DNA from 3 places in the Photobacterium gaetbulicola genome. Region 2 is predicted to be linked to each of the others. Evidence: predicted binding sites of a transcription regulator. Region 2 holds the regulator's gene; each other region holds the start of a gene.

Region 1 (3,281 bases), on a different contig from region 2:
AAACTGCGCTGCAACAAGAACGGTACCTCGGTCCGATACAAGCCAACCCCGTCTACACCGCGGTTGACGGCAATACTGGTATCGGCGCTAAGGCCGGCATTGAGAAAAATGTGGATCCGCTCACCATCCAGTGTCGCCGCCGGTTTATCCAACCCGGTTTCAACCACTGCTGCCAATTCCTGCTCTTCCTTCTGCAGGCGCAAGTATTCAGCCAGCACATGCCGGTTCGGGTTGACCAGCAGGTCGCCACGGTAGCCATCGACAATGACCAGGCTGTTGTGGATTTTCTCCGGCACAAAATCGACCCCCATCACCGCGGGGATCCCCAGAGCTCTGGAAAGAATCGCGGCATGGGAGTTGGCCGCACCTTCCTGGGATACGACGGCAGCCAGCTTATCGCGCGGCACGCTGGCCAGCATGGCGGCGGTCAGCTCGCGGGTCAACAGAACAACCGGCTCCTCCCAAGACAGTTCGGAAACCTCTTCATTGGCCAGAAAGAACAGCAACCGCTGGCCTAGCTCACGAATATCCTGCGCCCGCTCCTTGAGGTAGGCGTCCTCCATATTGGCGAAGCGGGCAGAGTAGGTTTCCACCACTTGGCGGATCGCCCACTCGGCCAAATCACCACCGGCAATTTTGTGGAACAGATCCTTTCTCAGCATGGGATCATTGAGCAGGTGGCTGAACAGGTCAAATATGGCCAGCGTTTCCTTGTGCAGCTCACTGTCGAAGCGCTTGCGCAGGCGGCGAAACTCAGCGCTTGCCATTTCGATAGCAATGGTCAAACGCTCTTGTTCCGCTTCGCGATCCAGGCAGGAGGCCGGGGCCACGTGTTCCAGCCGAGGCTGGTTGTCATCCCACCAGGCGCGAGCAACTGCCACCCCGGTGGAGGCTGCAGAGCCTACCAAGTGAAGGCCGTTGTGCTGATCCGGCCACATTCCCTGCGCCTTGGCATGGGCAAGCAACACGGCCAGCTGCGCGGCCAACGTCACCATGAAGGATTCTTCACTCTCGTCGAACTCGCGCTGCTCACGCTGCTGGATCACCAGTACACCAAGGACTTGGCGCTGATGAATAATCGGCGTACCAAAAAAGGAGCTGAAAGACTCTTCCCCGATCCCGGGGAGATGTTTGAAATGGGGATGATGCCGGGCATCGGCAACGTTAATTGGTTCCGCCCTGTCGGCCACCAAGCCAACCAACCCTTGGCCAAAAGGCAAGCCAACATAACGATGGGGCTTTCTCAACCCCTTGGTCGCCATCAAAGTAAAACGCTGGCGCTGCTGATCCGCAATGTAGACCGAACAACACTCGGTCTTCATGGCCTTGCAGGTGCTGATCACCAGTTGTTCGAGGGCATCAAGCAGACTCGGGGCCGCCGCCACCTTCTCAACAATTTCTCTTAGTTGCGTCAGCATAATCCGCCCCGCTCCCTACCAACTGACTTAGCCGCGCTTGCCCCGGCGCTTTTTTCGTTCTTTGCGCTCTTTAAAAGGCATGGCTATGGCAGCAAATTCTTTTAATGCTCTGCGATATACATCTCGCTTGAAAGACACAACCTGCCGCACGGGATACCAATAGCTGACCCAGCGCCAACCATCAAACTCCGGCGTACTGCCACGTTGCATATTCACCTTAGACTCATCGCATTCTAGACTGAGCAGAAACCACTTCTGCTTTTGCCCGATACAAACCGGCTTGGAATCCCAGCGAACCAGCCGCTTGGGTAATTTGTAACGTAGCCAATGGCGGCTAGACGCCACAATCCGTACATCCTTCTTGGTTAGCCCTACTTCCTCGTATAATTCCCGATACATGGCTTGCTCAGGGGTCTCCCCCTCATCAATCCCACCTTGCGGAAACTGCCAGGAATGTTGTCCATATCGTCGAGCCCAGAATACTTGGCCATGGCTATTACAGATCACAATACCCACATTTGGGCGGTACCCATCGCCATCAATCACTGGACGACCTCAATTAAATCTCTATTAATAGTGATTTTTTCACAGACAACCCTATGGGTAAACAAACATTGTTATTTATCCGTCTATTTTCCTAGCTGAGCCTCACAATATGGATAACTTTTCGCTGCTGGATACTTTATAAACATCACAATGAGACATAGACCACATTTATACACGATTTCTGTGGATAGAATTGTGAAGAAGCCGTCAATCCCGTGGGTTAGTGTATCAAACGCAACAACAAAAGGACGGGTCACCACTGCATAAAAACCCAATAAAAACCTTACTAAACATACACTAAAGCATAAAAATCGAGTTACAGCGCCACTTTATAACAAGATCATCCCTGCCACATTTTTAGATCGGTCAAAGATCAACCACCCAGCATTTTATCCACATCAAAAAGCACCAACCACTCAAAAAACCACCATCCAACTGGTCAAATTACCAACCAACCCCTGTATAAATGCACAGATGAGGTATAATAAAGTTTTTTGCCACCCAACCCTGTGGATAACTGGGGAATAGGATCCTCCACCGCGGCTATGGTAGGATCGCCTGCCATACAGAAGGTAAACACCATGCAACCGACCCCGAAGACTGAACAGGAACTTTTGATGCGTGCCAACGCACTGGCCGGGATGACCCTCGGTGAACTGGCGCAAATAGCCAATATCACTGTCCCGCCAGATCTGCGACGTGACAAAGGCTGGGTGGGTCAACTGCTGGAATGGCACCTCGGTGCCAGTGCTGGCAGCAAGCCGGTACCAGACTTCGCGGACCTCGGCATTGAGCTCAAGACCATTCCGGTCGGGTATCACGGCAGGCCATTGGAAACCACCTTCGTTTGTGTGGCTCCGCTGATAGGGCTGCACGGCCTGTGCTGGGAAAACAGTCATATTCGCCACAAGCTGGCCCGGGTGCTGTGGATCCCGGTAGAGGGTGAGCGCGATATTCCCTTGGCCGAACGCCATGTCGGCTCTCCGCTGCTGTGGAGCCCTTCGGCAGAAGAGGAGCAGCAACTAAGGCAAGACTGGGAAGAGCTGATGGATATGATCGTGCTCGGCCAGGTCGAGCAGATCACTGCCCGCCACGGCGAAGTGCTGCAACTGCGTCCGAAAGCCGCCAACAGCAAAGCGCTGACAGAAGCCTACGGTGCCAACGGCCAGCCGATAAAGACCCTGCCGCGAGGCTTTTACCTCAAGACCCACTTCACCGCCGGCTTGCTGGAAAAGTACTTTATTCTGTAAAGCGGCTTACAAGGCGATGGTCATATCTTCCCGGCATTGGCTGAGCTGGCCGTCAGGCGAGAACTCA
Region 2 (3,281 bases):
GCCAATGATACCCGCTACGGCCTGTCGGCAGGTCTGGTGTCGACCGACGACAGCGAGTGGCAGTATTTTGTCGAGCATATCCGGGCCGGGATCGTTAATCGCAACCGCCAGCTAACGGGAGCCAGTGGCGATGCGCCATTCGGCGGCCCGGGGGCGTCGGGGAACTTACGGCCGAGTGCGTATTACGCGGCAGACTACTGTGCATACCCGATGGCATCGATGGAAGGTGAGAAGCCGGAGTTACCCGCTCAGCTTTCACCGGGTCTCACGCTGTGAGAGCCATCGTCAATCATTCACTAGCCAAAGAGGATAGCGAGCACATGGAAAGGGTAGAGCAACTATTTGAACAGTTATGGCAGGATTATATCCAGCGTCTGTGCCCCTCGGCTGCTCAGGTTCACGATCTGCTGACCGAGGAGGAGCCGCTGCTCAACGACCATATTGCGCTGCGGACATTTAACTTACCGATGGTCGGTCTTGACCGGTTGGCGGCCCCGTTTATCGCGCTTGGTTACAAGCCGTGTGGCCGCTACCACTTCGAGGCCAAAAAGCTGTACGCCGAGCATTTTGAGCATCCCAACCCATTGGCACCCAAAGTGTTTATCAGCGAATTGATGGTCGGCCAGTTTAGCTCCCTGCTGCAGCAAACGGTCAGGGATCTGGTTGAACAGGTGCCCGAGCAGGCCATGCATGATCCAGCCTTTTTGTATGGTGGCCGGTTATGGGACCTGGACTACGCGACCTATGAGTTGCTGGCGGCCGAGAGCGAGTATGCCGGCTGGCTGGCCGCCCATGGCTTTGGTGCCAATCATTTCACCGTCAGCCTCAATCAGCTCGAGCAGTTTACCGAGGTGGCCGAGGTCAATCACCTGCTGCGCCACAACGGGTTTGAAATCAATAGCTCAGGCGGTGAGGTCAAGGGGAGCCCCGAGGTGATGTTGGAGCAGTCGTCGACCATGGCAGATAGGGTAGAGGTCGGTTTTACCGATGGTGTCTATACCATTCCCGGCGGCTTCTATGAGTTTGCCAAGCGTTACCCTAAGGAAGACGGTGAGCTGTATTCCGGTTTTGTTGAGGCGTCAGCTGACAAGATCTTCGAAAGTACCGATGTAAACTGACGCTGTCGTACTCGCAGCGGTTAGTGTAAGCCCTAGCGCCTGTGGCCTCCGTGGTCGCAGGCTTGTTCTATGGACTGCACTAATGCTTGAAACTGTCGAGTGGGTAGCCCAGGTGCGTTTCTGGCGGATAGCGTTTCACCCTTTCGTGCTGCTCGAGATAGTGGCGGCTGTCACTGAACCCGGTCATTTCGATGGTATCTGGAAGCGGTGAAATGACCCCGCGCTGTACGTGGTGAGAGCTGTGTGGCGAATAGCGTTCGATATCCATACCGGTATTCCATTACAGGTGATGAGGGTTGATATGCACAATGTAGCATTGGACGGAATAGATACAAGCATAAAAACAGTGATGCACTAGACACTAATGCTGTGTAAGTATGAAAAGGGTTGGCGAACGGCAATAAAAAAGCCGCATGATGCGGCTTTTGGGGATCGACTTGTTTCAACGGGTTGCTTAGCGCGTACCGTAAACAACAATGGTTTTACCATGGGCGGAGATCAGGTTCTGCTCTTCCAGCATCTTCAAAATGCGGCCCACAGTTTCGCGGGAACAGCCAACAATCTGGCCGATTTCCTGGCGGGTGATCTTGATCTGCATACCGTCTGGGTGAGTCATTGCATCTGGCTGTTTGGCCAGGTTCAATAGCGTCTGTGCGATACGGCCGGTAACATCCAAGAACGCCAAGTCACCGACTTTCTGGCTGGTCACCTGAAGGCGGCTTGCCATCTGTGCTGACAGGCGCATCAGGATATCCGGGTTGACCTGGATAAGCTGGCGGAATTTCTTGAACGAAATTTCTGCGACTTCACAAGGGGTCTTGGCACGAACCCATGCGGTACGCTCCTGGCCTTCTTCGAATAGGCCTAATTCACCGATGAAGTCACCTTGGTTTAGGTAAGACAGGATCATTTCCTTACCTTCTTCATCCTTGATCAGGACCGCAACAGAACCTTTGACGATGTAGTAGAGCGTCTCTGCTTTTTCACCCGCGTGGATCAAAGTACTCTTTGATGGGTATTTATGAATGTGGCAATGGGAAAGAAACCACTCTAGAGTTGGATCTGTTTGAGGTTTACCTGGAACCATATTACTAACTTCCTCTGCGTTTGTTGCCCAACAACGACGTCCTTCAAAATGAGGCTGGGCCTAATCATAATTAGCTCGTCGTTTAGGATATTCAGTCAACCGCTGGGCTGCAAGCTCACGTGAATAATTAGTTCAGATTTTATCTTTTTTCGGCGCGCTTTTCTTGATATTGATCTATCTGAAAAGGCCATTTTGTAGTCATAAGTGTGCACATGATCACACAGTTGCTAGATAGTGCCAAAAGCCCCTAAAAGTTGTAAGGAGAAAGCAATGCAATCACGAGTGAAATGGGTCGAGAATATGACCTTTCTAGGACAGTCAAATTCTGGCCACAGCGTGGTTATGGACGGTAACGGTGGCGAAAAAGCACCGAGTCCGATGGAGTTGGTGTTGATGGCTGCAGGCGGGTGTAGCTCGGTGGATGTGGTTGACGGTCTCAAGTCGGCGGGGCAGAAAATTACCGGTTGCGAAGCGCAGATCTCCTCGGTTCGGCGCGAGCAGGCCCCGCGTATTTTTACCACGGCCAACTTGCATTTCGTCGTTACCGGAGAAAACTTGGATGAAGCCGTTGTGGCCAAGATGGTGACAGACTCGCTGGAAAAATACTGCTCGGTATGCCTGATGTTGGGGGAAGGGGTCGAGATGACCCATTCGTATGAGGTGGTAGAAGAGTAATACTGCGGCAAAAGATGGCGATGGGCCAGGGGCAGAGTAAAATCCCGCCTATCGCCTATCGCCTATCGCCTATCGCCTATCGCCTATCGCCTATCGCCTATCGCCTATCGCCTATCGCCTATCGCCGCTCTTACCCGATCTTCCCCGTATCAATCAGCTGCTGGATCAGCGGCCGCATGATGAGCTCCATCGCGAAGCTCATCTTGCCGCCGGGTACCACTAGGGTGTTGTGGCGCGACATAAACGAGCCCTGAATCATCGACAGCAGGTAGGGGAAGTCGACATTTTTGATCCCGCGGAAGCGGATCACCACGAAGCTTTCATCCAGGCTCGGGATCCCCTTGGCACTGAGGGGGTTGGAGGTATCGACCGTTGGTACTCGCTGAAAGTTGATATGAGTA
Region 3 (3,281 bases), on a different contig from region 2:
ACTTGTTAAGCTCACCGCGCTGGTTTGCACCAGCCGCTTTCACGAAGCCTTCAAATAGAGGGTGGCCATCGCGAGGCGTAGAGGTGAACTCAGGGTGGAACTGAGCGGCCACAAACCATGGGTGGTTCGGGATCTCGATGATTTCCACCAACTTCTTGTCTGCAGACAGACCAGAAATTTTCAGACCTGCTTTCTCTAGTTGAGGAAGTAGGTTGTTGTTTACTTCGTAGCGGTGACGGTGACGCTCATGAATCGTTGGGTTACCGTATAGTTCACGCGCTTTCGAACCTTCAGCCAAGTGACATAGCTGAGAACCAAGACGCATAGTACCGCCAAGGTCAGATTTTTCGGTACGCTCTTCAACGTTGCCTTCGCCATCAACCCACTCAGTGATCAGGCCAACAACCGGGTTCTTGGTATCAGCGTTGAACTCAGTAGAGTGAGCGCCTTCAAGACCCGCAACGTTACGTGCGAATTCAATCAATGCCACCTGCATACCCAAGCAGATACCTAGGTAAGGGATGTTATTTTCACGGGCGTACTGTGCAGTCAGGATCTTGCCTTCTACACCACGGCCGCCGAAGCCACCAGGAACCAAGATAGCGTCAAGGCCTTGCAGCGCTTCTTCGCCTTTGCTCTCGACATCTTGCGAGTCAACGTACTTGATCTTCACAGACAGGCGGTTCTTCAGGCCTGCGTGCTTAAGTGCTTCGTTCACTGACTTGTAAGCATCTGGTAGTTCGATGTACTTACCCACCATACCGATAACAACTTCGGCTGTCGGGTTAGCTTCTTCATAGATCACCTGTTCCCACTCAGAAAGATCAGCTTCCGGCGCTGTAATACCGAAGCGCTGACATACCAAGTCATCAAGACCCTGAGCCTTGATAAGCTGTGGGATCTTGTAGATGGAATCTACGTCTTTCATTGAAATAACGGCTTTTTCCTGAACATTACAGAACAGTGCAATCTTGGCACGCTCGTTAGCAGGGATCATACGGTCAGAACGACATACCAGGATGTCTGGCTGAATACCGATAGAAAGCAGCTCTTTCACAGAATGCTGGGTTGGCTTAGTTTTCACTTCGCCAGCCGCTGCCAGGTATGGAACCAATGTCAGGTGCATGAACATAGCACGCTCGCGGCCTAGTTCTACAGCTAGCTGACGGATAGCTTCCATAAATGGTAGAGATTCGATATCACCTACTGTGCCGCCAACTTCGACGATAGCAACGTCGTGGCCTTCTGCACCAGCAATAACACGCTCTTTGATGGCGTTGGTGATGTGTGGGATAACCTGAATCGTTGCACCTAGGTAGTCACCACGACGCTCTTTACGCAGTACATCAGCGTAAACACGTCCCGCAGTGAAGTTGTTGCGCTTAGTCATCTTGGTACGGATGAAACGCTCATAGTGACCTAGGTCAAGGTCAGTCTCTGCACCGTCTTCCGTTACGAATACTTCACCATGCTGAATCGGGCTCATTGTGCCTGGGTCAACGTTGATGTAAGGGTCTAGTTTCATCATGGTCACTTTCAGACCACGTGCTTCTAGAATAGCCGCTAGTGATGCAGCAGCAATACCTTTACCTAGTGAGGATACGACCCCGCCCGTAACAAAAATGTAATTCGTCGTCATGTTTTACCTGGAAGATTGGTATAGAGGATATAAAAAGTATCTGGACGGGAAATTAGTATACCAGACACACTTTATCGCCACAACGTGAAAACTATCACAGCACGTTTGGTTTTTTTTTGTCTCAAATCAATTCTACTAAACTAGGTGACTATAGATTGACCATTCCTCCGTGCGGCCGCCCGTATCCCCTCCACCTAGCTCACTTTGTCTTCAGCTCGTTGCGCTTGACCTCGTCCCAGATTGCATCCAGGTACTCCAGTGAACAATCGTCAAGGCGCTTCCCTCTTTCTAGCACAGTTTTCTCCACTTCGCGAAAACGGCGCTCAAATTTCTGGTTGGCCCGCTGCAGAGCCACTTCCGGCTTGACCTGCACATGGCGGCTGAAGTTGGCCACCGCGAACAGCAAGTCTCCCATTTCCTCTTCGATTCTATCCTGATCCGGTGACACCTGGATGACCTCTTCCAACACCTCGTCAATCTCCTCCTGGACCTTGTCGAGCACCGGACCCAGAGTGTCCCAGTCAAAACCGTGCTTGGCACAGCGCTTTTGGATTTTATCGGCCCGGGTCAGTGCCGGCAGCGCGCGCGGGATATTGGCAAGGACACTGCTATCCTCCCCTTTGGCGGAGCGCTCCTTGGCCTTTTCTGCTTCCCAATTGGCGTTGATGTCAGCCTCACTGGCAAACTCGGTATCAGAAAAGACATGGGGGTGGCGGCGGGTGAGCTTTTCGTTGATCCCCTGCACCACATCATCAAAATCAAACAGCCCCTGCTCCTTGCCGAGCTGGCTGTAAAATATCACCTGAAACAACAAGTCACCCAACTCTTCTCGGACATCATCCCAATTCTGCTGCTCAATCGCGTCGGCCACTTCGTAGGCTTCTTCCAAGGTATGCGGCACGATGGTGGCGAAGGTCTGCTTCAGATCCCACGGGCAGCCATTGTCCGGATCACGCAGCTTGGCCATGATCTCCACCAGTTGTTCGATAGGGCGTTGTGATTTACTCATAGGGTTAATCTCTGTCTGCAAAAGAAAAAGCGGCAGCCTTGGCTCCCGCTTTTGTCATTAAATCTAATACTGCTTAGTGCAGCCTTTTCGCCTCGGCGACGTCTCTCACCTGCTCGATACGCTTGAGTACCCGGCTCAGCACTTCCAGATCGGTCAGCTCGATATCGAAATCCATGATCGACATCTGCTTCTTGAAATCAACCCGGCTCTTCATACCGGCCACTTTGACCTTCTCGTTGGCTAAAGTGTTGGTCAACTCCTTGAGCAGGCCGTTACGCTCTGCCGCGGTGACCCTCACCGTAATGTGGTAGTTGCCGACAAAGCCGCCGCCCCACACCGTATCGATGATCCGCTCCGGCGCGACATGACGCAGCTCCTCGAGTTGCTCACAGTCACTGCGGTGAACCGAAATCCCCCGCCCCTGCGTCACAAAGCCCTGGATATCATCGCCCGGGATCGGCTGGCAACAACGGGCAAGGTGGGTCATCAGGTTATCCACCCCTTCCACTACCACCGCATCACGCTGCGGCTTCTTGGTGGTTACCGGCTTGCTGCTGGCTTCGGTCAGCTTCTCCAGCAGTTGCTGATCCTCTTCCTCTGCCGTGGGTTTATTGACCAAGGCATTGATATGGT

What was found. The regulator CRP, encoded in region 2, controls carbon source genes, mostly activating them, when cyclic AMP is high. The targets are predictions, from matches to a motif close to TGTGANNNNNNTCACA.
Region 1: rppH (RNA pyrophosphohydrolase) is a predicted target of CRP. The motif match lies at 2,116-2,131, and genes of this name have one in related genera.
Region 3: C9J03_RS18845 (CTP synthase) is a predicted target of CRP. The motif match lies at 1,723-1,738, and genes of this name have one in related genera.

Annotation. Positions count from the first base shown of each region.
Region 1 is NZ_PYME01000009.1:120,324-123,604, forward strand. Features, by position in the region: gene ptsP (phosphoenolpyruvate--protein phosphotransferase) at 1-1,418, opposite strand, end outside; gene rppH (RNA pyrophosphohydrolase) at 1,446-1,964, opposite strand; gene mutH (DNA mismatch repair endonuclease MutH) at 2,546-3,214, shown strand; gene C9J03_RS10110 (DUF6482 family protein) at 3,221-3,281, opposite strand, start outside.
Region 2 is NZ_PYME01000004.1:50,758-54,038, reverse strand. Features, by position in the region: gene astD (succinylglutamate-semialdehyde dehydrogenase) at 1-276, shown strand, start outside; gene C9J03_RS04425 (DUF1338 domain-containing protein) at 321-1,118, shown strand; gene C9J03_RS04420 (hypothetical protein) at 1,198-1,386, opposite strand; gene crp (cAMP-activated global transcriptional regulator CRP) at 1,573-2,205, opposite strand; gene C9J03_RS04410 (OsmC family protein) at 2,476-2,880, shown strand; gene C9J03_RS04405 (phosphoribulokinase) at 3,011-3,281, opposite strand, start outside.
Region 3 is NZ_PYME01000023.1:58,917-62,197, forward strand. Features, by position in the region: gene C9J03_RS18845 (CTP synthase) at 1-1,639, opposite strand, end outside; gene mazG (nucleoside triphosphate pyrophosphohydrolase) at 1,839-2,648, opposite strand; gene relA (GTP diphosphokinase) at 2,722-3,281, opposite strand, start outside.